Regions from separate parts of the Rhodovulum viride genome, predicted to be linked through region 2. Evidence: riboswitches for the same ligand, from Rfam matches in the RefSeq annotation. Region 2 holds a riboswitch; each other region holds the start of a gene.

Region 1 (5,005 bases), on a different contig from region 2:
GAACTGCGGGTCGATGCAAGCCACCCCAAACTCACCGGCGGGAAATTTACCGACAGGCTGAGCATCAAAGTGAGGAACCTCTGACATGTCGATTTGGCGCGCGCTGCGAACATGGGGCCATCTCAATGCACCTACCATCGGCGATGACCTGAACCTTGCTGCGTTGCGGTACTCCTTGCGCATGGTTGATGAGGACACGCTGGAGGTGCAGCGGTTTGACAATGGCTGGCTCAGGCTGTGGGCATGGTTCTGTTTTTTCCTGTTGATGTATTTCGTGGTGCTGTCCTGGTGGGAGCAGAACATCCTGTGGGACAATATTCAGATCTGGCTGAATTCAGAGGCGTATTTCAGGGCTGCGCTCGAACGCCTTGTCAAGCGTAGCCCCGAAGTTTATGGAAATGAGGACTTCACTTCTTTCTACAAAAGAATGATGGAAATGCACGGCGACCGCTGGATCGGCGGCGCCATCTTCCTCGCGCTGCCCACTTTCTTCTTCATCGCCGCCTGCATCTGGCCTCGCTACCGGCCCATCCGGTTCAACCGCAAACTCGGGATCGCCTACACCTGGTCCTGGGGGCGCTTCTTCCTCAGCCGGAGTGATCCGTCTTTGGGGCTGGGCCGGGGGGTAGGAGATTTCGAGCCCATGCTCCGCCGTCTCACCATTGTCACGGCAGGCATGGGCACCCCGGACAGCCACAGCATCGGTGCGCTTGTCGTGAGGCTGCGCCACCACCGGTGGACACGCCACAAGGAAAGCTGGGCTCTCGGCGTATTCCCCCCGGCTTGCATCGGCCAGAACAGTCAGATTTCAATTGCGATCAGCGATTTCCTGACCAATCCCGTGCGCCCGGACTGGTGCGATGCACTGGAATGGCAGCCCTCGCCCCTCTTCTGGGCGCATCGTCTGGCTCTGAGGGTCGTAAACTTCTCGGTGCTGCCCGCCTGGTGGCCGCGCCGGACCCGGAAGATGATCCGACGCCATCTCGAGATCCGTGTCGCCGAAGAGAAGGCCGCTGCCGAAGCACGCGAAGCGCTCCGCCGCAGGGCGAACGGGATGGACTGAGACAGGCGCGATCCCGAAACTCGCAACCATATATGCTGGACTTGTCCAATATCGCGGGCGCGAGACTGAATGCCCGCTTTTCGCTTTCGACCTGTCCATCGGGATTGTTGAGTGAACGTCGGCAATCGGCAGCGAACGGCCAGGCTCGCTCGGGGGTTAAACCGCGCTGCCTCGGGGTCCCACGTTTGAGTTTCCCCGACCAAGCGGACAACAGGTCTGGCAGTGGCGGCCCATTGCGAAGTCCTCGTCTCCGGCCTCTTGCCCCGCGGACGGAAAGCTGCCAGTGATCGACCCGTCGGTTTCCTTCGGGAATGAAAAGGGAATCCGTGCCGACCTCGGTCGGGAAACGGAACTGCCCCCGCAACTGTAGGCGGCGAGCATCTCTCGATAGGCCACTGGGGTCGCACCCGGGAAGGCGAGAGGCGCAGCGACCCGTCAGTCAGGAGACCTGCCGACGAGAGTGAAACCACGACCGGACGGGGTGTGCCGGGGCGGGATACCTTATGTGGCCGCCCTGCCGTATTCGGTTCGCGTCTCGTCCCGGATGGTCCTGTCTGACGGGACGGATCGGATGAAACGGACTTTCATGATCGCCGCGCTGCTGGTCGGCACAGCCCTGCCCCTGCACGCGCAGGAAACGGAATACCCCCTGACATTGACAAATTGCGGGCTCGAGGTCTCTTTCGACGCCGCCCCGGACAGTGTCGTGACCATCGGCCAGTCGGCGACCGAGATCCTGTACGCGCTTGGCCTCGCGCCGAAGGTTTCCGGCACGTCCGTCTGGTTCAATCCGGTCCTGCCGGAATACGCCGAGGTGAACAGCGGGATCGAGCGGCTGGCCGACAACGATCCCAGCTTCGAGAGCGTGGTCGGCAAGAAACCCGGACTGGTCGCCGTGCAATACGAATGGCACGTCGGCGAAAGCGGCATCGTGGCCACGCGCGGGATGTTCCACGACATCGGCATCCCGACCTACATCCTGCCCGCCGATTGCGACACCAAGGACAATTCCACCGGCGGCGATGGAACGCGCACCGGCGCCTTCGAGACCGCGTCCGTCTACAAGGGGATCCGCGAACTGGCGGCGATCTTCGATGTGCAGCCCGCGGGCGACGCGCTGGTCTCGGATCTGCAGGCCACCGAAAGCGCCGCGATCGCGCGCGCGGAAGACCTTGAACTGCCCGAAGATCTGTCGGCGGTGTTCTGGTTCTCTTCGGCCGATCTCGAGATCGACCCCTATGTCGCCGGGCGGCTCGGGGCGCCGGGCTACATGATGGCGAAGCTTGGGATCGAGAACGTCATCGAGTCCGATGAGGAATGGCCGACGGTCGGATGGGAAAGCATCGCCCGCGCCGATCCCGACATCATCGTCGTCGCCTCCATGGACCGCCGCCGCTTCCCGGCAGACGACGTGGAGAAGAAGCTGGAGTTCCTGCGCACCGACCCGGTCGCGCGCCAGATGACAGCCGTGCGGGACGGGCGGATCGTGCAGATGGACGCCCATGCGATGAGCGCGACGATGCGGTCGATCTACGGGTTGCAGGCGCTGTCCGAGGCGCTTTCGAAGATGTCCTTCGAATGACCATGGAGGCTGCGCCCGTGCGTGCCGTGACATGGCGCGGCCTCTGGCTGGCGCCTGTCGTTCTGGGCATGACGATCCTGGCCGGGACGGCAATCGGCGAGACCCGGTTGCCGTTCGTCACGGTGCTCGGGACGCTGGCAAACCACCTGTGGGGCGCTGGCTATCCGGTGGACGGGATCGAGGCGGGGATCATCTGGAGCTATCGCCTGCCACGCGCCGTGGTGGCGGCGTGTTGCGGGGCAGGGCTGGCGCTGACCGGCGTCGTTCTTCAGGCGCTCTTGCGCAACCCGCTGGCGGATCCCTACCTGATGGGCCTTTCGGCAGGCGCCTCGACCGGGGCGGTGCTGGTGACGGTCGCGGGCCTGGGCGGCGGCGCGATCTCGATGTCGCTTGGCGCACTGACCGGGGCGCTTCTTGCCTTCGGTTGTGTCGCGGTTCTGGCCCGAGCCGTGAGCGGGGATGTGGGAGGCGGACGCGCAACACAGGCCGCCGCCGCCCTCATCCTCGCCGGGATCGCCGGTTCGCAGCTGTTCAACGCGCTGACCGCCTTCATCATCGCCCGGTCTGCCAATGCCGAACAGGCGCGCGGCATCATGTTCTGGCTGATGGGCAACCTTTCGGGGATCAGGTGGGACGACGTGGGCGCCTGCATGGCCGTCTCTGTTGCGGGCGTCGCCCTCTGCCTGTGGCACCGGCGCGGGCTTGACGCCTTCACCTTCGGGGCAGACGGGGCCGCCTCTCTGGGGATCAACGTCCCGGCGCTGCGCGGCAGCCTCATCGCCGCGACCGCCGTCATGGTCGGGGTGCTCGTGTCGAAAGTGGGTGCCATCGGGTTTGTCGGCCTCGTCGTGCCCCATGCCATGCGGTTTCTCGTGGGCGCCCGTCACGACCGGCTGGTGCCTGCCTCGGCGCTGGCCGGGGCGGTGTTTCTGGTCGCTGCCGACGTGATCAGCCGCAGTCTCGTCCCGGGCCAGGTTCTGCCCATAGGGGTGGTGACCGCGCTTGTGGGCGCCCCCGCCTTCGCGCTGATCCTCGTGCACGGAGCGCGCAAATGAAGGTCGAGCTGCGGCACCTGTCGGCCAGGATCCACCGCGCGCCATTGCTGGAGGATATTTCGGTCCGCATCGAACGCGGGGAACTCTTCGGCCTTGTCGGCCCCAACGGATCGGGCAAATCCACGCTGATGCGCTGTCTCGCGGGGCTGCAGCGTCCGACCTCGGGCGGCATTCTGGTGGAGGATGCAGATCTTGCGCGGATGCCCGCCCGGCACCGCGCGCGGCGCATCGCCTTCGTCCAACAACAGGCCGATACGACGGACCGTCTGACCGTTCGGCAAGCGGTGGACCTGGGGCGCATCCCCTACCTCTCTGCCCTGCGGGGATGGGGGCGTTCCGATGAGACCGCGGTCGAGGCCGCTCTGACGGCCGTGGAGATGACCGCCTTCGCCGGTCGTCTCTGGCATACCCTCTCGGGTGGCGAACGCCAGCGCGTCCACATCGCGCGCGCCCTCGCGCAGGATCCAAGGCTCCTGCTCCTCGACGAGCCGACCAACCATCTCGATATCCGGCATCAGCTCTCGCTCATGGCGCTGGTCCGGGCACTGCCCATCACCCGTGTCATCGCGCTGCACGATCTGAACCAGGCCACGGCCTGCGACCGGATCGGCGTGCTGTCCGGGGGCAGGCTTGTCGCGACGGGTCTGCCCCGCGACGTGCTGAACGAGGATCTTCTGGCCGAGGTCTTCGGCGTCGCCGCGACGCGCCATGCCGCTCCGGACGGATCGCCACGCCTTCACTTCTCTCATGCCCTCTAAAGGATCGCCCCATGCGCCTGTTCGTCGGCCTGCTTGCCCTGGTTCCCGTTGCGGGACACGCCGAGACCCATGACGTCAGAATGCTGACCCGCGGCGAGACCGGCGCCATGATCTACGAGCCCGCCTATCTCGAGATCGCACCCGGCGATACCGTGCGCTTCCTTCCCGCGCAGCGTGGCCACAACGCGGCCTCCATCCCCGAGATGCTGCCAGAGGGTGCGGATCGCTTCATCGGCCAGATCGACGAAGAGATCGCGGTGATCTTCGAGGTCGAGGGGCGCTACGGCATCAAGTGCTCGCCGCACTATGCCATGGGCATGGTGATGATCGTCGATGTGGGAGAGGTCGACGGGGCGGCGCCTCTTCCGGATGGTCTGCCGGATCGCGCCAGAGAGCGGATGTCGGACCTGCTCGGCCGATAGGGCCCGGGTTCAGGTCGGGGGCGCCCCCCGAATTCACACCGAGACCCAATGGCCACCGCCAGCTTCACCACGCCCCGGGGCATCACCGCGGATGGGCTTTTGGGCGCCCGTGCATGCTGCCCCGC
Region 2 (8,100 bases):
GGGCTCGCGATCAACGAGATGGTGCGCAACGGCGAGCTGAAGGCGCCGATCGTGATCGGCCGCGACCATCTGGACAGCGGCTCGGTCGCCTCGCCCAACCGCGAGACCGAGGCGATGAAGGACGGCTCGGACGCGGTCAGCGACTGGCCGCTCCTGAACGCGCTGCTCAATACCGCCTCGGGCGCGACCTGGGTGTCGCTGCATCATGGCGGTGGGGTCGGCATGGGGTTCAGCCAGCACGCGGGCATGGTGATCTGCTGCGATGGCACGGAAGAGGCCGACCGCAGGCTTGAACGCGTGCTCTGGAACGACCCGGCGACCGGCGTCATGCGCCATGCCGATGCGGGCTACGAGATCGCGCTCGACTGCGCGCGCGAGCACGGGCTGACCCTGCCGGGCATCCTGAAATGAGGCAGATCCGCCGCAGCGATCTGACGCCCGCGCCCTGGAAGAACGGGGGCGGGCTGACCTGGGAACTGGCCGCCTTCCCCGAAGGCGCGGGCTTTCCGGACATGCTGTGGCGGATGAGCCTGGCCGAGGTCGCCTCTGACGGCCCGTTCTCGGCCTTTCCCGGGATCGACCGCACCCTGACGGTGCTGTCCGGGCAGGGCATGGTCCTTGATTTCGGCGGAGGCAGCGTGACGCTGGGCGAAGACTCGGGCCCGCTGTCCTTCCCGGGCGAGGCACCGGTGACGGCCCGGCTGGGCGCCGGACCGATCCTCGATTTCAACGTGATGACCCGGCGCGGCCGGGCCGCGCATGCGGTTATTGCCGTTTCGGCAGGCGTTCCCGCCCCGCCGGACACGCGGGCGTTGATCGCACGGCAAAAGGCCGTGACGGTCGCCGGTTTTGCCCTTGCACCCGGCGAGGCGCTCATGTCCGATCCGGGCCGGGACCTGGGCGGCACTGCCGGAGACGGGCCGATGCTTGCCATCTGCCTGCGCATGACGCCATGAACCGCCCGGTGCCGGCTTTTCCGGCGCCGGGCCAGACCTTTCCGGCGCCCTCGGGGCGGGACGCCGGCCAACGCGACCAGCCCCGCCAACAGGAGAGAATCATGACGCTTCGTCTTTCGCTGAAATCCGCCCTTTTCGGGCTCAGCGCCCTGGCTCTGACCGCGTCGGGCGCGCTGGCCGACCAGCTGTCCGACATCAAGGCCGCGGGCAAGATCGTCGCCGCGACCGAGATGCACTATGCCCCCTTCGACATGCTGGAGAAGGGCGAATATGTCGGCTTCGACCGCGACCTCTTCGACGAGATCGCCAAGGAACTGGGCGTCACCCCCGAATATCAGGACCTGCCCTGGACCTCGATCCTGCCGGGCCTCGAGGTCAACAAGTTCGATTTCGTGCTGGCCCCGGTGACGATGACCGCCGAGCGCGCCGAACGCTATGCCTTCACCCTGCCGATCTCGGATTCGACCGTGGCCTTCGTGCAGCGCACCGGCGGCGACATGACCGCGCCCGAAGACGCCAAGGGCAAGACCGTGGGCGTGCAGAAGGGCACCGCCCAACAGGCCCAGCTTGAGGCCTATGGCGAAAAGATCGGCGGCATCAAGATCAAGGAATACGGCACCCCCGACGAGGCCTATGCCGACCTTATGACCGGCCGTCTCGACGCAGTGGCGGGCTCGGCGCCGCTTCTGGACTATATGGCCAAGTCCCGTCCGGAACAGTTCTCGGTCGTCAAGCCGCCCTTCGGCAAGCCCACCTATTTCGCCTGGGTCGCGCGCAAGGGCGAGGGCGACAGCCTCGTCGCCGCGGTCAACGAGGCGCTGATCAAGATCCAGGATGACGGCCGCATGGCCGCGCTGCAGGAGAAATGGTTCGGCGCCGCGACCGAGCTGCCGCAGGAAATGCCCGAGCTCTGAGGCGCACCGCGTCTGACGCGACCGATGCGGGCCGGATCGCTTCCGGCCCGCCCACAAGCCAGGGAGCGGGCCGTCCGTGTTTTCCTTTCAGACCATCGTCGAGAACCTGCCGACGCTTTTGGGCGCCGCGCGTTACACGCTGCTGATATCGGTCCTGGGCTGTGCACAGGGGCTGATCCTCGGCGCGCTGCTTTGCGCGGCGGCGCTGTCGAAACGGACCGCGCTGCGCCGGGCCGCCGGGCTTTACGTCAGCTTCTTTCGCGGCGTGCCGCTGCTGATCCAGCTTCTGGTGGCCTATTACCTGCTGCCGGTCGTGGGCATCAACGTGCCGCCGCTGGCCGCCGCCGTGCTGACCGTCGGGCTGTGCGCCGCCGCTTACCTCTCCGAGGTGCTGCGCGGGTCCATCAACGCGATCCCGAAAGGCCAGGCCGAAGCCGCGCTGGCCATCGGAATGACGCCCCGCGATCTCTGGGTCCGGGTCTTGCTGCCGCAGGCGCTGAAGATCGGCCTGCCCGCCATCGTCAACGAGCTGATCCTGCTTGTGAAGGCCAGTTCGCTGGTGACCGTCGTCGGCATCGTCGAGATCACCCGGATGAGCCAGTCGATCGCCTCCTCGACCTATCGATACCTCGAAATCTACCTCGCCGCCGCCTTCCTCTATCTCGCGATCAACCTGGTGATCGCCGCGGCCGGGCGGCTTCTGGAACGGAGGCTGACGGTCTGATGCTGGAGATGCTGCACCGCTACGGCCCCGACCTGCTGACCGGCTTCGGGCTGACGCTTCTGACCTGGGTGCTGGGCACCGCGGGCGGGCTCGTGCTTGGGTTCCTGCTGGAAATGGCCCGGCGCTTCGGACCCCGGTTCTGGGTCGGCTGGCCGATCCGGGCCTATGTCGAATTCATCCGCGGCACGCCCTTCCTCGTCCAGCTTTTCGTGCTGTACTACGGCGGACCGCTGATCGGACTGAGGCTCGACGCGCTGCCCGCGGGCGTGCTGGGCCTGTCGCTTTACGGCGCCGCCTATTTCACCGAGATCCTGCGCGCGGGCTTCGATGCGGTCCCGAAGGGGCAGATCGAGGCGGCCCGCGCCATCGGCCTGCCCGGGCGCACCATCGTCTGGCGCATCATGCTGCCGGTGATGATGGTCTCGGCCCTGCCCGCGCTGGTGAATTTCGCGATCATCCTGACCAAGGAAACCGTCATCCTGTCGATGATCACCGTGCCCGAGATCATGTTCCAGACCCAGACGATGATGAGCGAGACCTTCGAATTCGTCCTGCCGATCCTGATCCTCGCGCTGTTCTTCTGGGGCTTCGTCGAGGTGATTTCGCGGTTCGGCCGCCGCCTCGAACGCCGCTTCACCCACTATCTTCTCGAAGAAAGCTGACCGATGTCCCTCGAGCCCACCGCCCCTGCTTCCGCGCATCTGCGGAATGTCGACAAGTTCTATGGCGACTTCCAGGCGCTGAAGAACGTCACGCTCGACATCCCGCCCGGCAAGGTGACCTGCCTGATCGGGCCGTCCGGGTCGGGCAAGTCGACGCTGCTGCGCTGCATCAACTTCCTTGAGGAATATGACAGCGGCGAGGTCCGCATCGACGACCGGCTGATCGGCTACGAGACCCCGGGCGGGCGGCGGATGTCCGGGCGGCGGCTGCGCGAGATGCGGCGCGACATCGGCATGGTGTTCCAGCAGTTCAACCTCTGGCCGCACATGACCGCTTTGCAGAACGTGGCCGAGGGGCTGGAACGGGTGCGCGGGCTGAAGCGCGCCGAGGCGACCGCGCGCGCGCGCGAGGCGCTGGCCAAGGTCGGGCTGGCCGACAAGGAGGCCAACCATCCCAGCCGCCTGTCGGGCGGCCAGCAGCAGCGCGTGGCCATCGCCCGCGCCATCGCCATGCAGCCCCGGATCATGCTGTTCGACGAGCCGACCAGCGCGCTCGACCCGGAACTGGTGGGCGAGGTGCTGGCGGTGATGAAACAGCTTGCTGCCGAGGGCATGACCATGGTCGTCGTCACCCACGAGATGGGCTTTGCTGCCCATGTCGCGGACCGGGTAGTGTTCATGGAACGGGGCGAGCTGGTCGCCGCCGGCGCCCCGCGCGAGATTTTCCAGAACCCCGCCGATCAGCGGCTTGCCAGCTTCCTGCAGGGCTACCGCGAACGCAACTCGCTGGAGTTCTAGACCGCGCGGCGCGCGACCCACGGGCCTTGCCTGTGGATCGTGCGACCGTTCCCGATCTCAGAGAAACTCAAGCTGCGTGTCGAGCATGTGGTCGAGGGCGTGGGCGCTGACGCCAAGGAAGAAGATCCCGTTGCCCGCGCCCAGATCGAGATAGCTGCCGACCGGCGTGCCGGTGATCCGCGCGGCCAGATCGGTGGCGTCGAAATCGCCGAGCCCGTTGATCCCCTGCTGGATGTGCAGCCGGTCGGACATGCCGAAATCGGCGATGGTGTCGACCCCGGAGGCGCCGCGAAACTCGAACACATCGGCCCCCGGCCCCCCGATCAGCAGATCGCACCCGGCGCCGCCGTTCAGCCGGTCGTTGCCGGACCCGCCCGACAGCTTGTCGTCGCCTCGCCCGCCATGGATCCAGTCATTGCCGGCCCCGCCATAGATCTGGTCGTCGCCACGCCCGAAGTCGTCGCTCGCGGCCACGAAATCGTCGCCCGCGCCCAGCATCACCACGTCGTCGCCTGCGCCCGGATCGACCCAGTCATTGCCGGACCCGGCCATGATATGATCGTTGCCGTTGCCGCCATAAATCACGTCGCGGCCGGCGCCACCATCGATCTCGTCATCGCCGTTGCCGGCCTCGATCCGGTCCTCGCCCGCGCCGCCCTCGAGCGTGTCGTCGCCGAGATTGCCCCTGAGCGTGTCGCGCCCGTCGCCGCCCGCCAGCCGGTCGTTGCCATTGTCGCCGGTCAGCCAGTCGTCACCCGCGCCGCCCACCAACAAGTCGTCGCCGTCCCAGCCGCGCAGCACGTCGTTGCCCGCGTCGCCGTAAAGCCGGTCATCGCCATAAGAGCTGTCCAGCGTGTCGTTGCCCGCGCCCCCGAAAAGCACATCGCCCGCGGCAAGCTTGCCCGTGCGGAAGGCGGCCCAGTCGCTTTGGCCGGGGGCAAGCTGCGATCCGTAGCGGGTGTCGAGCACGTCGTCGCCGTCGCCGCCGCTCAGCAGGTTGGCCCCGGCCCCGCCGACCAGAAGATCGTTGCCCCCGCCGCCGAACAGCACGTCATTGCCGTCGCCGCCATAAAGCACGTCATCGTCGTCGCCGCCCGCCAGGGTGTCGTCGCCGCCCATGCCGCAGATCCGGTCGCGATCGCCATTGCCGAACAGGACATCGGCGCCCCAGCCACCGGTGATCGTGTCATCGCCGTCGTTCATCCAGGCAAAGTACGCCGGAAAATAGGCGTTGGGGATCACGAGGAAATTGTTGGGCCCGTCGTAGCCCACGCTGAATGCCCCGGTTTCGGCAAGCTGGACCGGCGCTGCGGGCAAGGAGCGACCGATAGCGCGGAATTCGGCCGCAAGCTCGGCCAGAAGATAGGGATAGTCCTTGTCGGAGCGGAAATATGCCATGGTTTGCCCTTGGGCCCGAATGTTGCGCGAAGAGGCCCCCGCCCCCGCCGGCGCCCCGGGCGGCAGATTTGGTCAACATTCCTTGCCAGCCGGTTAAACCCGATGCCGCGACACGGTCCTGAATGCGGCGAATTCTTGAACACCTCGACCGAAGCGGGTCCCTGCGGCGCCCGAACAGTGTCGGAACGACGCCCGGAGCGTGCCCGGAGCATGCCCGGAGCATGTCGGTGCGCCCCACGTCCGCCCCGGTCCGCAGGACCGGCCCCGCCACGATCCGCAGGCCCCGGACAGCTGCTGCCCGGCAGTCGGTCCCGGCGAAACGGCAGGGCCCCGGGGGCCGACAGCCCGTCAGTCGCCGGCGTCCTCGCCAGTGCCGCCCTGGGGACGCGGGCGGCGCATCGGCGGATCGGTCTGCGGCTTGCCCGACCAGGGCTGCGGATATTCCAGCCAGCGCTGGATGAAACCCCAGGACTGCCGGTAGCCGTCATGGGGCAGCGTGCAGGCCGAACAGTCCTTGCGCGTCAGCCCGTTGGCATCGGTGTAGACCTGATACGGCCCGGGACACTCGTAGGCGATCAGCGGGCAGTAGCAGAACAGGCAGTTGAATTCGCGCTCGACGCCCGGATGGCAGGGCAGGAACGGGCATTGGGTATTGGTGAAGCCCTTGAAGGCCTCGTTCGAGGTCAGGTCCTTGGGTTGCACGGCGCAACTCCTTCCGGTCGGCACCCCTGGCCGGGCCCGCCCCGGGCCGGTCAGGGACAAGGTGAAGGCCGCGCCCCATGTCGCAGGCAAAACGCGGCCACTGGCCCCGAGGGCATCGGCGGGCCGACAGGCAAGGGGCGCATGACAGATGCGCCCGGCCTCCGGACCCGCCGCCCGGGGGGCGGTTCGGCGCGCTGGCAGGTCTCCTGGCTTGCGGGTCTCGGCCGATCCGCCCGCCTTCCCGGCCGGGCGCATGCCGGGGCCGGTGGCGGTTCGGGGCGGGGGCTCGCCGCTGACAGTTGCGGGGGCAGCGCCGGACTTGCACCGGCTTCCCTTTTCACTCCCTCGCGGGAGCACCAGAACGCCTCTCATCAATGGGGACCGCGCCCGCCGCTGTCAATGCATCGCCCAAGGGGCGGCCGCGCGCCGAGGCCCTTGCCAGCGCCCCCGGCGCGGCGCTATCCCGTGACGATGAGGTCCTTTTCCCCAGACGCCAGATGACCCCGCGCGAGGGCTTCACGCTTGGCTATGCGACCGTGCCGCCCGGCACCCGCCGCACGGTGGACCTGCCGGTGTCGGTGCTGTCGGACCATACCCCCGTCACCATGTCGGCCCATGTCGTGCATGGCCGCCGCCCCGGCCCCGCGATGTTCGTGACCGCGGGCGTGCATGGCGACGAGGTGATCGGGGTCGAGATCGTCCGGCGGCTTCTGAGCCTGCCCGCGCTCGGGGCGCTGCGCGGCACGCTGATCGCCATTCCCATCGTCAATGCCTTCGGCTTTCTCAACCTGTCGCGCTACCTGCCCGACCGGCGCGACCTCAACCGCTGCTTTCCCGGGTCGTCGGGCGGCTCGATGGCCTCGCGGCTGGCGCATCTTCTGGTCGACGAGGTGGTCGCGCGCTGCGAAATCGGCATCGACCTGCATTCGGCCGCGGTGCATCGCACGAACCTGCCGCAGGTCCGCGTGGTGCCGGACGATCCCGAGCTGACCCGGCTGGCCCGGGTTTTCGCGGCGCCGGTGGTGCTGACCTCTGCGGCGCGGCATGGCTCGCTGCGCGAGACGGCGGCGCGGATGGGCGTGCAGATCCTGCTGTATGAGGGCGGCGAGGGGCTGCGCTTCGACGAGGTCGCGGTCCGGGCCGGTCTGTCGGGCGTGCTGCGGGTGATGTTCGACCGGGGCATGATCCCAGCCAAGGGCGTGCCGAAGGCGCGGCGCGCGCCGCTGGACTGCCGGGTGTCGCGCTGGCTCAGGGCGCCGCAGGGCGGCTTGCTGCGCACCTACCGGTCCGAAGGCGACGTCGTCGAGGCGGGCGAGCTGCTGGCGGTGGTCTCGGACCCGTTCGGCGAGATCGAGGCCGAGATCCGCGCCGCCGAACCCGGCATCATCGTCGGCCGCGCCATCCTGCCGGTGGTGAACGAGGGCAATGCGGTCTTTCACCTGGCCGCGATCGCGGCTGCCGACCGGGCCGAAGACCGGATCGGCACCTGGGCCAGCGAGGTCGCGGCCGAGCCGCTGTTTGACGAGGACGAGATCCTCTAGTCCGACGGCATCGGGCCGTCAGGCCGCCTGCCGGCTTCGCGCCGCGGCCTCGAGCGCCGGATAGCGCAGCCCCAGCGTGACGCCGCGCGCGACATAGGACAGCAAAAGCGCGAGCCACAGCCCGTGATTGCCAAAAAGCGGCAACAGCAGGGCTACGGCGGCGGCATAGATCGCGGCCGAGATCACCATCATGTTGCGCATGTCCGCGGTCCGGGTGGCGCCGATGAAGATGCCGTCAAGCATCCAGGCGCCGATGCCTGCGACGGGGACGGCCACCATATAGGGCAGGAACACCCGCGCCTCGGCCCGGACCTCGGGCGCGGTGGTCATCAGATCGACGATGGCGCCGCCCCATCCGGCGAAGATCGCGGCCAGAACCACGACCGACAGCAGGCCCCAGAGGCT
Region 3 (8,100 bases), on a different contig from region 2:
TCGGCCTCGACGCCCAGCGCCCGCGCCTCGGCGCGGATATCGGCCATCAGTCGGTCGCGGCGGCGCGGGTCGAGCCCGTCGGCATTGGAAAACTCGTCGAGCAGCGTTTCGAGCCGGGCCAGCCGGTCCGAGACGCCCGCCCGCCGCTGGGGCGGCGGCAGGTGGCCGAGGGTGACGGCTCCGATCCGGCGCTTGGCCTGCGCCGCCTCGCCGGGGTCGTTGACGATGAAGGGATAGATCACCGGCAGATCGCCGATCAGCGCCTCGGGCCAGCAGGCCTCGGACAGCGCGACCGCCTTTCCGGGCAGCCATTCCAGCGTGCCATGCGCGCCCATATGGATCAGCGCATCGCAGCCCATGGCGCGGCGCAGCCACAGGTAGAAGGCGACATAGCCGTGGCGGGGCACCCGCGAGAGGTCGTGATAATCGCCCTCGCGCGCCTCGGGCGTGCCGCGTTCGGGCTGGAGTGCCACCAGCGCCGCGCCGCGCCGGGTGGCCGCGAACTGGAAGGCGCCGTAGCGGCAGGCCGGATCGGCCTCGGGTGCGCCCCAGGCGTCCGACAGGGCGTCGCGCAGGGGTACGGGGAGGGTGGCCAGCGCGGTGTGGTAGTCCGCGAGCGGCCAGCTCAGGGTCTCGCGGCCGAGGGCCTTGGCCAGATCGCCTGTGGGGGCGGTGGGCAGGCCCGCGCGGGCCAGATCGTCCAGAACCGCCTCGGCCGAGGCCAGCGCATCGAGCCCCACCGCATGGGCCATCTGCCACGGCCGTCCGGGATAGGTGGACAGGATCAACGCCGGGCGGCGGTCGGCCAGCGATGTGCGGGCAAGGCCGGTCCAGGCCATGACGCGGTCGGCGATGGCCGCGATCCGGCCCGGATGGGCGCGATGGGCGATGCGGGCGAATTGCAGATGCGGGTCGCGGGTGCCCGCCTCCTTGAAGGACGCAACGCCCGCGAAGATCCGGCCATCGACCTCGGGCAGGACCACATGCATGGCGAGATCGGCGGGGGAAAGCCCGCGCTCGGCCTCGGCCCAGGCGGTTTCCGGCGCGGCGGACAGCGCCACCTGAAAGACCGGCACGCCCGCCGCGTCCAGCGCCGAGCTGCCATCCTCGCCCTTGCCGGAGAAAGCGGTGGCGTTGACGATGGCGGCAGGGCTCAGGGCGCGCAGCTGGTCCGCCAGCCAGCGCGCCGCCTCGGGCGCCTTCAGGGACGGCACGAAGAGGCCGGTGACGGCGCAGCCGCGCGCCCGGAACGCGTCGAAAAGCGCCTCGACGGGGCCGAGATCGGCGGCGGTGACATAGGCGCGGTAGAAGGTCAGGACGATCCGGGGGGCATCCACCGGCGACAGGTCGGGCGCGGGCACGGCGCCGCCCTCGGGGCTCCAGGCGCCCATTTCGGGCACGGTCTTGGTGCCGATCACGGGCGCGGCGTAAAGCCCCGCGGCCAGCGCCAGCTGCGCCAGTGCCGCCTGCGCCGCGACCGCACCGCCCTCGTCGCAAAGTTCGGACAGCCGCCGCAGTGTCGAGACCGGCAGGGTCGAGGCCGCGTCGAGCCGGGGATCGGGGCGCCCGTCCGCGGGCAGCACGGCCAGCGCGATGCCATGCGCGCGGGCCAGCGCCCCGATCTGGGTCAGCCCGTACTCCCAATAGGCGCGCCCGCCGATCAGCCGGATCAGGATGCCCTTCGCCCCCGAAAGCGTGCGCTCGGCATAGGTATCGACCGAGAGCGGATGGATCAGGGCCGCGAGATTGGCCAACCTGAGGGTGGGCATCCGGCCTTCGGGGCCGCCGCCGCGATGCCAGCCCGCCGCGAAGGCCCCGAGATCGCTGTCGGAAAAGGACAGCACCGCCAGATCGGCCGGGTCCTGACCCAGATCCGTCGGAACGGCGGTTTCCTCGAGCCCGTGGCTTTCGCGGAAGACGACATGCATGGGGGCGGCCTCAGGCGCTCAGAGCCGCGCGGATCGCGCCTTCGTCGATATCGTCATGCTCGGCGATCACGACAAGCCGGGTGGCGCGGGTCTCGTCCGGCGCCCAGGGCCGGTCGAACTGATGGCGCACCCGCGCGCCCACCGCCTGCACCAGAAGCCGCATCGGTTTGCCCGCGACCGCGACATGGCCCTTGACCCGCAAGATGTTCTGCGTGCGCGCCAGAGCCTCGATCCGGGCCGAGAGCGCCTCGGGGTCGTCCTGTTCGGGCAGATCGATCACCACGCTTTCGAATTCGTCATGGTCATGCTCGGCGCCGCTGTCGTGATGGCTGGGCCGGGCGTCCAGATCATCCTCGGCGGCCGCGCCAAGTCCCAGGATCACGCGCGGATCGACCGCGCCTTCGGTCACCTCGACCACGGGCAGCGGGCGCGGCGCCTCGGCCTCGATCACGGCGCGGGCGGCGGCCACGCCTTCGGGCCCGGCCAGATCGGGCTTGGTCAGCAGCACGATATCGGCGCAGGCGATCTGGTCCTCGAAGACCTCGGACAGCGGCGTCTCGTGATCGAGGCTGTCATCGGCGGCGCGCTGGGCATCGACCGCGGCGACATTCGGCGCGAAGCGGCCCGCGGCCACGGCCTCGGCATCGGCCACCGCGATCACCCCGTCGACGGTGATGCGCGAGCGGATCGCGGGCCAGTCGAAGGCCTTCAGCAGCGGTTTCGGCAGCGCCAGCCCCGAGGTCTCGATCAGGATGTGGTCGGGGCGCGGGTCAAGCTGCAACAGCGCCTCCATGGTCGGGATGAACTCGTCGGCGACGGTGCAGCAGATGCAGCCATTGGCAAGCTCGACCACGTTCTCGGCCGGGCAGTCGGGCAGGGCACAGCCCTTCAGGATCTCGCCATCGACGCCGACATCGCCGAATTCGTTGACCAGGACGGCCAGCCGGCGGCCGCCCGCATTCTGCATCAGGTGGCGGATCAGCGTGGTCTTGCCCGAGCCGAGAAAGCCGGTGACGACGGTGACGGGAAGCTTGGCGAGATCGGTCATTTCAGGGCCTCCATGGGCGGGATGCGGGCAATGCAGTTCTTGCGGAAATGCTCGGGGCGTTCGCGCCAGGGCACGAGCCCGTCGGCGGCGTCGCGATAGGCACGGGCGCCCTCGGCGAGGATGGGCGCGCCGGTCGTCTCGTCGAAATTGCCATAGACATAGGTCCAGCGGCCCGGCCCCCGCAGCGCGACGGTGCAACCCGAGGCACAGGCCGAGAGGCATTCGACGGGCACAAGGCGCACGCCGTCGGGCAAGCCATGGGCGCGGAGGGCCTCGTGAAGCAGGCTGCCCGGACGGGGGGTATCGGGATCGGCGGGCTGGCGGCGCTTGCAGGTCGTGCAGACCAGCAGCTCGACCGGGGCGGGTTCGGGCGCGCTCATGCCGGACAGGCCCGGCGGCAGAAGGAAACGGAAACACTCATCGTCGGGCCCCACTTGGTCGGGGGACAAGGGCGAAGCGCGGGCAGAGCCGAAGCCGGACCCGACACCGGAACACCCCGTCCGGTTCACGTCGTTCGGGCTGGCAGGTCTCCCGGCTTGCGGATGTCAGAGGCGGGGCCTCTGGCGGCGGCCCTGCCTTCCCAGCCTCATCGGGCCAGTGGCATCGGGCGGCCTCTCCGGTCACGGTCGCGGGGGCGGCTGCGCTTGAAGGCCCGATGCATCGACTCCGGCCTCTGGCGCATTCCCTTTTCACCCGTCCTGAGGCGGGCACCAGCGCCGCGTGTCATGCCCGCCCCGCGCGGGTCTTGTCAAGCGCGATGGTCGGGGCCGGGGCGGCGGGCGGCCTCTTCGCCCGCATGGCGGATCAGGGCGAGGCTGCGAAACCCGCCATGGCCGAGCTTGCCGAAGGGCAGCGCCAGCACCAGCCCCAGCACCGCGCCCAGATGGAGCGCCAGCATCAGCCCCATGGCGGCGCCGTCGCGCAAGGCCAGAAGCGCAAGGCCCGAGGCGGCGACGATGGCAAGCTGCGCCCGAAGCCCGCGATTGGCGGCCTGCATGCGCGGCGCGGCCGGTCGGCGGTCGGCGGTCCGGTGCCAGCGTTCGAGCCCGGCGAGCCCGGCCAGCATGGCGATGCCGCCAAGGCTGCCCAGCAGCACGGGCGCGCTGGCCAGCGGATAGGGCGCCAGCGCGCCGCCAAGATGCAGGACGGCTCCGGCAAGGGTTGCGAGCGCGGTCAGCGCGGTGCCTGTGACCAGCAGGTGATGGCTCCAGCGCCGCGCCCGCCCGACCGGGCCGTGCGCCCCGTCGCAGGCGCGTGCGGCCCCGAGATTGGCCAGCGTCAGCGCATCGCGGCAGCCCCGGCCGAGGCTTTCAAGCGACGGCCGGGCGGGTGGGCCGCCGGTTGCGCGCCAGAACCGCCAGAGCCGCAGCCCGAGGCCAAGACCGGCCCCCGCGAAGGCCAGTGCCGCGCCGCCCGCCATCGCCGCGTGTGGGATCACCGCATAGAAGGCGCCCGGCCCGTTTCGGGCGGAAAAAAGAACTCCGGGCGGGAGCAGGATCAGGGCGGCCAGCGGCGGGCCGATCAGGCATATCAGGAAGATCAGGTCGGGCAGGCGCGGGGGCAGCCCTGCTGCGTGATCGGCGGCGCGCGCGGCGGCCAGCGCCGCGGGCAGGTTGACGGCCAGCGCATGGGGCGGCGCGTATTGGCAGTCGTAATGGCAGGACCGGCAGTCATGGCAGAGATGGGCCAGATGGCGCAGATCGCCCGCCGCGAGGCTTGGGCGCCGCCGGGCCGCCGGAAAGACCGCGCAAAGCCCGGTGCAGAAGCCGCAGGTGTTGCAGATGTTCAGCGCGCGGGCGGCCTCGGCCCAGGGCTCGGGCTCTGGCGGAGCGGGGTCCGTCGCCGCCGGGGCCGGAACGGCGGCGGGGCGCGGGCGGTTGGCGGCGGGGCCCGCAAGCGCGGCCGCGCCTGCCCCGGCGATGCGGCCGAAGACGCCGCCGACGGTCAGCCCGGTGCCGGAAAGATAGCCCTCGCCCAGCACCGCGCCGGTCATCGCGGCGCCCGCGGCAAAGACCCGGTGCGCGGTGCCGCCGCCCGCGAGCCGGACCCGCGCGGTCGCGTCGACCGCGACCCCGTGGCGGGTAAAGCCGAGCCCCGGCACCAGCGGGATCGCCGCGACGGGCGACCCGGTGAGGGGCACGCCGTCGGGGCGGCTTCGGGGCGGGTCGAGCGGGGCGTCTTCCGTTGCTGTCTGCAGCGTCCGGGTCAACCCCTCGGCATCGATGCCGCAGAGCCGGGCGAGTTCGGTCGGGCTGTCGGCGGCAAGCGGCGGGTAGAGGAGCGGCGGCAGCCGCCGGGCGCCCTCGGCGTCGAGGATCAGCCAGGCGCGCGGATCGGCGCGCTCTGCCAGCGCCCGGCCCCAGACCGAATAGCGCGCCGATCCGGTCTCGGCGCCCTCGTCGCGGAGCCGCCGCCCGTCCGCGTCGACGACAAGGCCGACCTGCATCCCGTCGGCGCGGCTGACGATGCCCGCGTCGTCCCGTGGCGCGCGCGCATCGACGGCGACCAGATGCCCGTCGCCGGGCTGCCCGGCCGTCTTTGCGCCATGGGCCATCAGCCACAGAAGCGGTGCGCCCTGCTGATGCGGCGTGCCGCGATTGGCGAACGCATCCGCGCCGGGGCCGAGATGGCGGATCAGTTCGGCCCGGTTGGCGCCGTAGCCGCCCGAGGCGAGGATCAGCGCCCCGGCCTCGAGGGCGCGGGGACCGTCGGGCGTTTCGGCGGTCAGGACCAGCGTGCGATCCTCGGCCCAGCCTTGGGGAAGCGCTTCGATCCGCCAGCCGCAAAGGATCTCGACCCCCAGCCCTTCGGCGCAACGGACAAGCGTGTTGGTCAGCGCCTGCCCGCCGCCCCGGAAGAAGGCGGTGCGGCGCGAGAAGGGCAGGTTGCCCTCGGCCCAGGGCTCGAAGGCGACGCCCCGGGCGGCCAGCCAGGGGCCGAGCCCGGTCGAGCCCTCGGCCAGAACGCCCCCGAGGCCGGTTTCGGGCGGGGAAAGCCGCGCCAGATCGGTGGCGAACTCGGCCGCCGGATAGCCGCCGCGCTGCCACGGCGTCTCGCGGTCATGGGCCAGACGGATGTTGCGGCAATGGCGGGTATTGCCGCCCAGCAGGGGCGGGGGGGCCGGGTCGATCAGCGTCACCGCCGCGCCTTGCAGACGCGCCTCGATGGCCGCGACGAGGCCCGCAAAGCCCGCGCCCGCGACCAGCACCCCAGTCGCGAGCGGGGGCGGGCGGGTGCCCGCGATCGGGGCGGCGGGGTCGGGGTCGGGCATCGGGGAACCTTCGCGGGGCCGGGTCGGACCCCGTTGAACCCGCCCGGGGGCGCAAGATCAAGCCGGAAGATCGGCCGCGCCCGCCGGGCGGGGCATCGTGACTGGACGCGCCGCCCGGGCCGAGGTCACTCGGTGGCGATGCGCCCGTCGAGACGGGGCGTATAGGGCGCCCGGGCGGCCAGATAGTCGGCCGTCACATCGGCCAGATCGGGGCCGAAATCATAGACCTCGCGCGCGTCGAGGAACATGGCATAGCCGTCGCCGCCGTTCCGGACATAGTTGTTCGACACAAGCCCGTAGGACTTTTCGGGATCGAGCGGCAGCCACTCGGCACCTTCCTGCACCTCGACCGTGCGCAGCCGCTGGCCGGGCTCGGCCTCGGGGTCCCAGGTGAAGCGCAGCCCCGCGACCTGCGGGAAGCGGCCCGCGCCTTCCTCGACCTGGCTCAGCCCGTGTTCCAGTGCCGCGCGCACCGTCGCGCCGGGGACGTGGAACGTGGACAGCGTGTTCTGGAAGGGCAGCACCGTCAGCACTTCGCCCATGGTCACCGGACCCTCGTCGATCGAGGCGCGCACGCCCCCGCCATTCTGAAGCGCGATCTGGATGCCCTGGCTGCGCACCCGGTCGAGCATCGCCTCGGCCACCAGATTGCCCATCTGGCATTCGCCCGCGCGGCAGGAGCCGCGTTCGCCGTCGATGGGGGCGGTGGTTTCGGCCACGACCTTCTGGCGGATCTCTTCCAGCGGCTGCGCCAGTTCGGCGACCCGGGCCTTGACCTCCGCATCCTCGGCGACCGAGGCATCGAGAAGGATCGGCGCGCCCTCGGCCGAGACCAGCTTGCCCGCATCGTCGAAGACCACGTTCAGCCGCCCGAGATACTTGCCATAGCCATAGGCCTGCACGATGGCGGTGTCGCCCACCATGGTCGGGTAGGGGCCTGCGGCGGTCTCGTCGGTATTCGACAGAAGCGTATGGCTGTGGCCACCGACGATCACATCGACGCCGCTGGTACCTGCCGCGATCCGCTTGTCGGCCTCATAGCCCGAATGGCTGAGCAGGACGATCTTGTCGATGCCCTCGGCGGTCAGGCGGTCGACCTCGGCCTGGACCGCGTCGATGGGATCGGTGAAGACGATATTGGGGCCGGGGCTGGCCAGTTCGGGGTTGTCGCGGGGGGTGAGGCCGATCACGCCGATCCGTTCGCCCGCTTCCTCGATCACGACCGATTTCCGGATCCTGTCCTTCAGCTGCGGTTCGGCCGAGAGATCGGCATTGGCCATCAGAAGCGGCATCGTCAGCCGGGCGGCGAATTCGGCCAGCACCTCGGGGCCGTCGTCGAATTCGTGGTTGCCGACGGCCATGGCGTCATAGCCCAGCCGGTTGACCATCTCGGACGCGGCCTTGCCCTTGTAATAGGTGTAGAACAGCGTGCCCTGGAACTGATCGCCCGCATCGAGCAGCAGGCTCGGCCCGCCCTCGGCCCGGGCCGCGGCGATGGCGCTCGCCAGCCGCGCCGACCCCCCGAAGCAGTCCCCGGCCAGGTTGTCCTCTTCGGGACAGCCCGAATCGTATTTCGAGATCGGCTCCAGCCGGGCATGCACATCGTTGGTGTGCAGCAGGGTCAGCGCGAACTCGGCCTGTGCCGCGCCGCCGGACAGCAGCGCCAGCACCGCCGCCGAGGAGAGGATGCGCATGGTCATCGGTCAGGGTCTCCATCTGGGTTGACGCGGGCCAGAGTGGCGCGGTTCGATGAGGCTGTCAAAGCCCGCCGCGCTTGACCCGGGGCGCGGCAGGGGGCATGTCGGGCACATGCTGATCTACAAGATTTTCCGCCGCGCCGAATGGGACGCGCT
Region 4 (8,100 bases), on a different contig from region 2:
TCGGGGCGGTCGAGGGGGCGGGCTTCGGCGTCGCCCGGACCGACATCTCGCTCAACGTCGAGGGCGCGACCTGTGCCTCCTGCACCGGCCGGATCGAGCGCACGCTGCTGGCCCAGCCCGGGGTTCTGTCGGCGGCGATGAACCTCGCGACCGGTCAGGCCCGCGTGACTGCGGCCGAGGGCCTGGCCGATGCCCGTGCGCTGTCCCGCGCGGTGACCGAGGCAGGCTATCCGGCGACCCCGCTGACCGCCGAGGCGCGGCCCGAACCCGGTGCGGCCCAGGCCGCCGAGGCCCGCAAGCTCGCTCGCAGGGCCTGGATCGCGGGTCTGCTGGCGCTGCCCGTGGTGCTTCTGGAAATGGGCGGTCACGTGATCCCCGGCGCCCGCGAGGCGCTGGCCGGGATCGTCTCGGAAACCGGGCTGCGCGTCGTTTCGTTCCTGCTGACCACCGCGATCCTCGCCGGTCCGGGCCGGTCCTTCTTCCTGAAGGGCGTGCCGCTCCTGCTGAAGGGCGCGCCCGACATGAACGCGCTGGTCGCGCTCGGCACCGGCGCGGCCTGGGGCTATTCCACGCTCGCGACCTTCGCGCCCAGCCTGCTGCCCGCCGGAACGGCCCATGTCTATTTCGAGGCCGCGGCGGTCATCGTCACCCTGATCCTGATCGGCCGCACCCTCGAGGCCCGCGCCCGGGGCCGCACCGGCGAGGCGATCCGGCATCTGATGGGGCTGCAACCGCGCAGCGCCCGGGTCGTCACTGAAACGGGTCTCGAGGACCGGCCCGTCGAGCTGCTTGCTCCCGGCGATCTGATCGAGGTCCGCCCCGGCGAGCGCATCCCCACCGATGGCGAGATCGTCGAGGGGCAGGGGCCGGTCGACGAATCGATGCTGACCGGCGAGCCGATGCCCGCCGACAAGGCGCCCGGCGATGCGGTCACCGGCGGCACCGTAAATGGCGCCGCCGCGCTGAGGTTCCGCGCCACCCGGGTCGGCCGCGAGACCGCGCTGGCCCAGATCGTGGCGATGGTCGAGACGGCGCAGGGCGCCAAGCTGCCGGTGCAGGCGCTGGCCGACCGGATCACCGGCATCTTCGTGCCCGCCGTCCTGGCCGCCGCCGCGCTGACCGTGGCTGTCTGGCTGATCGTCGGGCCCGACCCGGCGCTGGGCCTCGCACTGGTCGCGGGCGTCTCGGTGCTGATCGTCGCCTGTCCCTGCGCCATGGGGCTGGCCACGCCGACCTCGGTGATGGTGGGCACGGGCCGCGCCGCCGAAATGGGGGTTCTCTTCCGCAAGGGCGATGCGTTGCAAAGCCTGTCGGGCGTCGCGACGGTCGCCTTCGACAAGACCGGCACCCTGACCGAGGGCCGCCCCGAACTGACCGAAGCGCGGCTGGCCGAGGGCTTCGATCGCGGCGAGGTCCTGGCCGCTGCCGCCGCGCTCGAGGCCCGCTCGGAGCATCCGCTGGCCCGCGCCATCCTGGCCGCCGCCCCCGATCATCCCGAGGCCGAAGGGGTCGAGGCGTTGCCCGGTTTCGGCGTCAGGGGCCGGGTCGGCGGCCGTGATGTCCTGGTGGGCGCCGAACGGCTGATGGCGCGCGAGGGCATCGCGCTTGGCCCCCTCGCGGCCGAGGCGGCGACGCTGGCCGCAAACGGCGCAACCCCGGTCTTTGTGGCCCTCGACGGGCGCGCGGCGGGGGTGCTGGCGCTGGCCGACCCGATCAAGCCCTCGGCGCGCGCGGCCATTGCCGGGCTCCACCGGATGGGCGTCGCGACCGCGCTGATCACCGGCGATACCGAGCCGACCGCGCGCGCCGTCGCGGCCGAGCTTGGCATCGGCCATGTGGTGGCAGGCGTTCTGCCCGGCGGCAAGGTCGAGGCGCTGGAGGGGCTGCGCGCCGAGGGCCCGGTTGCCTTCGTCGGCGACGGGCTCAACGACGCGCCCGCGCTGGCGGCGGCCGATGTGGGGCTTGCCATCGGCACCGGCACCGATGTCGCCATCGAGGCGGGCGACGTGGTGCTGATGTCGGGCGATCCGCAGGGCGTCGTCAACGCGCTCCATGTCAGCCGCCGGACGCTGGCCAATATCCGCCAGAACCTGTTCTGGGCCTTCGCCTATAACGTCGCACTGATCCCGGTCGCGGCGGGGGTGCTTTATCCGCTGAACGGGCTCATGCTGTCGCCGATGCTGGCGGCGGGCGCGATGGCCTGTTCGAGCCTCTTCGTGCTGTCGAACGCCCTTCGGCTGCGCGGGCTCGGGCCGCTGGAGGCCCGGTCATGAATATCGGCGACATCTCGAAGGCGACGGGCCTGCCCGCCAAGACCATCCGCTATTACGAGGAGATCGGCCTGATCCGGCCTGCCCGGGGCGCCAATGGCTACCGGCATTTCTCGGAAACCGACCTGCACAACCTGACCTTTCTGGGCCGGGCGCGGTCGCTCGGCTTCTCGATCGAGGAATGCCGGGCGCTTCTGGCGCTTTATACCGACAAGGCCCGGGCCAGCGCCGATGTGAAAGAGATTGCCCGCACCCATCTGGCGCAGATCGATGCCAAGATCCTGGAGCTGCAGGCGATGCGGGCGACGCTTGCCGATCTGATGGCCGCCTGCGCGGGCGATCATCGTCCCGACTGCCCGATCCTCAAGGGTCTGGCCGGAGAGCCCTGAGCCGCCCGCAATTGGGCTTTGACAATGCGCGCCGATGGGCTAGGCAGGAGCGACTTCGGTTCCGGCCCGCAAGGCCGGAGAAAAGGGAACGCGGTGCGCCCCCGCAAGGGCAACTCCGCGGCTGCCCCCGCAACTGTAGGCGGAGAGCGCGGCTGACAGACGCCACTGGGCCTGTCCCGGGAAGGCCAGCCAAGCGACGACCCGCAAGCCAGGAGACCTGCCGAAGCGACGATCACCCTTTCCGGGCGCGGGGCGCGCCCCGGAGCGGCCAGCCCGCAGCGGTGAGACAGATCACCGTCCGGGGGGCTGGCCCGATCCCGCCGCGCCCCGGACCGCCCGCAAGGGCAGGGAAGGCAGGGCGATGAACGATCCGGAGACAAGACCGGCCGACCGAGACGGAGCGCGCGCATGAGGGGGCAGGGGCTCTTCTGGGCGCTTGCGCTGCTGGTGGCGGCGCTTTTCGGGCTGTCGCTGCTGATCGGCCCGGCGGGACTGTCGGTCGGCGACAGCCTCTCGGCGCTTCTGGCCGGGCGCGGCGAGGCGGCGGTGCTGGTCATGCGCGAGATCCGCCTGCCCCGCGCGATCCTGGCCGTGCTGGTGGGCGCGAGCCTCGGGCTCTCGGGCGCGGCGCTGCAGGGCTACATGCGCAACCCGCTGGCCGAGCCCGGCCTGATCGGCGTCTCGTCGAGCGCCGCGCTGGGTGCGGTGCTGGCACTGCAAACGGGGCTTGCCTCGGCGCATGTGCTGGCGCTGCCCGCTTCGGCGCTGACCGGCGCGCTGATCGCCGTCTCGCTGCTGCTGCTGCTGGCCGGACCCCGCGGCGGGGCCTTCACGCTGATCCTCGCGGGCATCGCCCTTTCGGCGCTGGCGGGCGCGCTGACGCAACTGGTGCTGAACCTCTCGCCCAATCCTTACGCCACGGCCGATATCGTGTTCTGGCTGATGGGCTCGCTCGCTGATCGCTCCTTCACCCATGTCTGGCTGGCGCTGCCGCTGACTCTTCTGGGCTGGTTGATGCTGGCCGGTCTCGGCCGCGGGCTCGATGCCCTGACGCTGGGCGAGGATGCGGCGGCGGCGCTGGGCATCCGGCTCGGGCGGCTGCGCCTCGCGCTGGTCCTGGGTGTCGCGGCCTCGGTGGGCGCGGGGGTGGCGGTCGCGGGCGCCATCGGCTTTGTCGGTCTGATCGTGCCGCATCTGCTGCGCCCGCTGGTGGGCGCCCGGCCCGGGCGGCTGCTGGCGGCCTCGGCGCTGGGTGGCGCGGCCCTTCTGCTGGCCGCCGATATCGGCGTGCGTCTGGTGCTGCCCGACCGCGACCTCAAGCTGGGCGTCGTCACAGCACTGATCGGCGCGCCGCTGTTCATCCGGCTGATCTACCGCACCCGGGCGGAGGCGGGCGCATGACCGGGCTTGAGCTTTCGCATCTGACCGTCCGGCGCGGCGCCTGCCCTGTGGTCGATGATGTCACCGCACGGCTGTCGCCGGGCGACTGCGTGGGCCTTGTCGGTCCCAATGGCGCGGGCAAGACCACCTTGATGCGCGCAGCCCTCGGCCTTCTGCCGCACAAGGGCACATCGAGCCTCGCGCGCCTGCCCGCGCCCGAGCGTGCCCGCGCCGCCGCCTGGCTGCCGCAAACGCGCGAAATCGCCTGGCCGGTCAGCGTCGAGACCCTGGTCGGGCTTGGCCGCACGCCGCATCTGGGGCCGGGCCAGCGTCCCGGACCCGCCGACCGCGCAGCCGTCGATGCCGCGATGGCGCGGCTCGAGCTGGCCGGGTTCGCTACGCGCCGCGCGACCGAGCTGTCAGGCGGCGAACAGGCGCGGGTGCTGATCGCCCGGGCGCTGGCGCAGGAGGCGCCCGTGCTGATGGCCGACGAACCCATTGCCGGGCTCGACCCGGCGCATCAGTTCACAACCATGGCGCTGTTCGCGCGCCTCGCCGCCGAAGGCCGCCTGGTGATGGTCTCGCTCCACGATCTGGGGCTGGCGGTCCGGTTCTGCACCCGGCTTCTGCTGATGCATCGCGGCCGTCTGGTGGCCGACGGCCCGCCCCGCGCGGTGCTGAGCGAGGCCAATCTGGCCGAGGTCTTCGGGCTGCGCGCCTATCTGGCCGAGACCCCCGACGGCCCGGTCTTCCAGCCGCTCGAGGTGGTGCGATGACCCCCAATTCACGCCCGGCCGAGGAGCCTGCCGCATGATCGACCCGATCCTGTCCTTCCTTCACACCGGCGGCGCGGCGATGTGGGCCATCGCGGGCCTGTCGGTCGCCACGCTCAGCCTGATCCTCTGGAAGCTCTGGGGCCTCGCGCGGATGGGCGCCTTTGCGGGCGCCCGGGCCGAACGCGCGGTGCGGCTCTGGCAGGAGGGCGCGCGCGAGGCGGCGGCCGAGGCGGTTGCGGGCCGGGTCGGACTGCGCGCCCGGCTGGTCCGCGCGGCCATTGGGGCGCTGGCGCTGGGCCTGCCCGAGGCGAAGGCGCGCGAGGAAACCACCCGCGTCGCCCGGCGCCTGCTGGTCGAGGCGCGCGCGGGGCTTCGGGCACTGGAACTGATCGCGGTGATCGCGCCGCTTCTGGGTCTTCTCGGCACGGTTCTGGGCATGATCGATGCGTTCCAGGCGCTGCAAGCGGCGGGCTCGGCGGCCGACCCGGCCGATCTGGCGGGCGGCATCTGGGAGGCGCTTCTGACCACGGCCGCCGGCATGGCGGTGGCAATCCCGGCGGCGGTCTCGCTCAGCTGGTTCGAATCCGTGGCCGACAGCGCCCGCGCCGACATGGAAGACCTCGCGACCCGGCTGTTCCTTGCGGCGGAGGCGGGCTGATGTTCAGCTTCGACACGCCCCGGCCGCCACGCCGCCCGAGCCTCACGCCGATGATCGACTTGGTCTTCCTGCTGCTTGTCTTCTTCATGATCTCCGCCCGCTTCGGCCCCGAGGCGGGGATCGGGATCGTCGCGGCACAAGGCGGGGGGGCGGGCGACTGGCAGGGGCCGCCAAGGCTGATCGAGGTGCGCCCCGACGGGCTCTCGCTGAACGGGCAGGCGATGGCGCCCGACGCGATCGCGGCCGAACTGGCGCGGATCACGCCCGCGCCCGGCGATCCGGTCCTGCTGCGCGCCCGGGATGGGGCCGATCTGCAGGCGCTGGTCGATGCGATGGACGCGCTCGGCCGGGCCGGGGTCGCGGGGCTCATGCTGGTGGAGTAGGGCGATGTTCGACTTCGGCGCGGACGACCGGCAGCGCAGGCAGGGCGAAAGCATCGTGCCGATGATCAATGTCGTCTTCCTTTTGCTGATCTTCTTTCTGATGAGCGCGCGGCTGGTGCCGCCCGCGCCCTTCGAGACCGCGCCGCCGCAGGCGGACGCGGCCGAGCCCGCCACGGGCGACATGTTGCACCTGTCGGCCGCGGGCGATCTGGCCTTCGGCGATCTGCGGGGCGAGGCGGTCTTCGCGGCGCTCGCCGCCCGTCCCGAGGGTGCCGCGCCGCTGGTGATCCGGGCCGATGCCGGGGTCGAGGCGGTGGCGCTGGCACGTATTGCCGCGCGGCTGACGGCCGAGGGGCGCGGCCCGCTGCGGCTGGTGACGGTGCCGCGATGACACGGGCGGGCGAGCTTCTGGCCTTCGTGCCGCTGGCGCTGGCGCTTCATGTCGGGGCCTTCGCGCTGGCGCGGCCGCCGCAGGGGGGCGTTGCCGGGGCCGCAGGTGGCCCGGGGGGCGACGCGCTGGTGACGCTGGCGGCGGCGCCTGCGTCCTATGCCAGGCTTGCCGAGGACTGGACCGAGGCCCCGGCGCCCGAAGCCGACCTTGCCGGCCTGCCTGCGCCAGAGCCAGAGCCCGAAAGCGTGCCGCGCGCCGAGCTGCTCGGCGCTGCGACGCCGCGCGTGGCCCTGCCGAAGCTTGCCGAGCCGCGCCCCGAGGCCGATCTGCCCGCGCCCTCTGCGAAACCCGAGGCCCAGCGCGCGCCGGACCCGGCGCCGACGCTTAGGCCCGAAGCCCGTCCGGCGAGGGCCGCCCGGCCCGCGCCGCCCTCGGAGGCGCGCGCGGCGCAGGTGGCGCGGGGCCGGGCGGAGGCTGCCGAGGCCGGGGCGGGGGCGACCGGCGGCGCGCCGACGCTGACGCCCGCCCGGGCCTCGTCGCTGCAGGCCGAATGGGGCGCGCGGATTCTGGCGCGGGTCGATCGCAGCCACCGCTATCCGCGCGGCACGCGGGCCAGCGGCCGGGCGCTGATCGAGCTGGTGCTGGCGCGCGACGGGCAGCTGGTCTCGGCCCGCCTGGTCCAAAGCGCGGGCGACCCGCGCCTCGACGAGGCCGCGCTGGCGGCGGTGCGCCGCGCCGGCCGGTTCCCGCCCGCGCCCCGGGGGCTCGCGGCCGCGCGCTACAGCTTCACCCTGCCGCTGAGGTTCGAGTGGCAGGGCTAGCGCCCGCCCGATCCGGACGGAGCCCTCAGGCGGTCTCGGGCCGCCGGATCAGCGCCGCCGCGCCACGCGCCCGGTCGGAAAGCCCGGTATTCGGGCTTTCGGCCAGGCTCAGCAGCCGCGCCCGCATGCGCGGGTCCCAGAACTGGTCGATATGGGCGGCGATGGCGGCCTCGGCCTCGTCATCGGGCAGGCGGGCAAAGGCGGTCGCGATCTGATTGGCCATATAGGCCAGCTTGTCAGGGGTCATGGGGCATCTCCTCCGCAGCGATCCGCCGGGCATGGGTGTGAATGTCGAAACTCGGACCGCGCGCCCGGGCGATGAGCGTCAGCCCCGCGGCGTCTGCCGCGGCGACGGCGCGGGCGGTCGGCGCCGAGACGGCGATCAGCGCCGGTGCGCGGGCAAGAACCGCCTTCTGCACCAGCTCGATCGAGACCCGCGAGGTCAGCAGGATCGCGCCGCCCGAGGCGTCGCGCCCCATCCGCGCCAGCCGTCCCACCAGCTTGTCGAGCGCATTGTGCCGCCCGACATCCTCGCACAGCGCGACCAGCCCCTCGGCGCGGGTCCAGAACCCCGCCGCATGGGCCGCCCGCGTCGCGCCGTGCAACTCCTGACCGAGGCTCAGCGCGGTCATCGCCCCGTCGATCTCGGGCGGCGTCAGGCACAGCCCGTCCGGCGGCAGCACCGGCAGCGGACGGCTCGCTTCGGCAAGGCTTTCGACACCGCAAAGCCCGCAACCGACCGGCCCCGCCATGCGGCGGCGCCGCCCGGCCAGCCGCGCGCCCAGCCCGGGCGCCAGCCAGATCCGCAGCTCGATCCCATCGTCATGGTCGGCGCGCTCGATCCGCGCGATTTGGTCGGGGCGCGCGACGATGCCTTCGGTCAGCGAAAAGCCCAGCGCGAAATCGTCAAGATCGGCGGGGCTGGCCAGCATCACCGCATGGGTGGTGCCGTCATAGCACAGCGCGACCGGCACCTCCTCTGCCAGCCGCCGGATGTCGGGCGCGGCCCCGTCGGGGCCGAGGCTCTGCACC

The links. Region 2 has a riboswitch for cobalamin ahead of BYZ73_RS16975 (cysteine-rich small domain-containing protein). Riboswitches for the same ligand answer to the same signal wherever they lie in the genome.
Region 1: linked by a shared signal. The riboswitch ahead of BYZ73_RS23570 (ABC transporter substrate-binding protein) and the one ahead of BYZ73_RS16975 (cysteine-rich small domain-containing protein) in region 2 are both predicted to bind cobalamin.
Region 3: linked by a shared signal. The riboswitch ahead of BYZ73_RS07290 (DUF1636 family protein) and the one ahead of BYZ73_RS16975 (cysteine-rich small domain-containing protein) in region 2 are both predicted to bind cobalamin.
Region 4: linked by a shared signal. The riboswitch ahead of BYZ73_RS09845 (FecCD family ABC transporter permease) and the one ahead of BYZ73_RS16975 (cysteine-rich small domain-containing protein) in region 2 are both predicted to bind cobalamin.

What each region holds. Positions count from the first base shown of each region.
Region 1 is NZ_MUAV01000012.1:1,846-6,850, forward strand. Features, by position in the region: gene BYZ73_RS11480 (hypothetical protein) at 86-1,063, shown strand; cobalamin riboswitch at 1,343-1,533, shown strand; gene BYZ73_RS23570 (ABC transporter substrate-binding protein) at 1,650-2,645, shown strand; gene BYZ73_RS11490 (FecCD family ABC transporter permease) at 2,642-3,700, shown strand; gene BYZ73_RS11495 (ABC transporter ATP-binding protein) at 3,697-4,458, shown strand; gene BYZ73_RS11500 (pseudoazurin) at 4,470-4,880, shown strand.
Region 2 is NZ_MUAV01000024.1:32,510-40,609, forward strand. Features, by position in the region: gene hutU (urocanate hydratase) at 1-411, shown strand, start outside; gene BYZ73_RS16945 (HutD/Ves family protein) at 408-956, shown strand; gene BYZ73_RS16950 (transporter substrate-binding domain-containing protein) at 1,058-1,870, shown strand; gene BYZ73_RS16955 (amino acid ABC transporter permease) at 1,947-2,594, shown strand; gene BYZ73_RS16960 (amino acid ABC transporter permease) at 2,594-3,256, shown strand; gene BYZ73_RS16965 (amino acid ABC transporter ATP-binding protein) at 3,260-4,054, shown strand; gene BYZ73_RS24025 (calcium-binding protein) at 4,112-5,452, opposite strand; gene BYZ73_RS16975 (cysteine-rich small domain-containing protein) at 5,801-6,154, opposite strand; cobalamin riboswitch at 6,334-6,530, opposite strand; gene BYZ73_RS16980 (succinylglutamate desuccinylase/aspartoacylase family protein) at 6,652-7,695, shown strand; gene BYZ73_RS16985 (MATE family efflux transporter) at 7,714-8,100, opposite strand, start outside.
Region 3 is NZ_MUAV01000006.1:206,046-214,145, forward strand. Features, by position in the region: gene cobN (cobaltochelatase subunit CobN) at 1-1,928, opposite strand, end outside; gene cobW (cobalamin biosynthesis protein CobW) at 1,939-2,976, opposite strand; gene BYZ73_RS07290 (DUF1636 family protein) at 2,973-3,356, opposite strand; cobalamin riboswitch at 3,481-3,703, opposite strand; gene tcuA (FAD-dependent tricarballylate dehydrogenase TcuA) at 3,725-6,247, opposite strand; gene BYZ73_RS07300 (bifunctional metallophosphatase/5'-nucleotidase) at 6,373-7,947, opposite strand; gene BYZ73_RS07305 (DUF952 domain-containing protein) at 8,057-8,100, shown strand, end outside.
Region 4 is NZ_MUAV01000009.1:131,305-139,404, forward strand. Features, by position in the region: gene BYZ73_RS09835 (heavy metal translocating P-type ATPase) at 1-2,273, shown strand, start outside; gene cueR (Cu(I)-responsive transcriptional regulator) at 2,270-2,659, shown strand; cobalamin riboswitch at 2,699-2,898, shown strand; gene BYZ73_RS09845 (FecCD family ABC transporter permease) at 3,068-4,060, shown strand; gene BYZ73_RS09850 (ABC transporter ATP-binding protein) at 4,057-4,815, shown strand; gene BYZ73_RS09855 (MotA/TolQ/ExbB proton channel family protein) at 4,850-5,473, shown strand; gene BYZ73_RS09860 (ExbD/TolR family protein) at 5,473-5,856, shown strand; gene BYZ73_RS09865 (ExbD/TolR family protein) at 5,861-6,247, shown strand; gene BYZ73_RS09870 (energy transducer TonB family protein) at 6,244-7,068, shown strand; gene BYZ73_RS09875 (formate dehydrogenase subunit delta) at 7,094-7,315, opposite strand; gene fdhD (formate dehydrogenase accessory sulfurtransferase FdhD) at 7,305-8,100, opposite strand, start outside.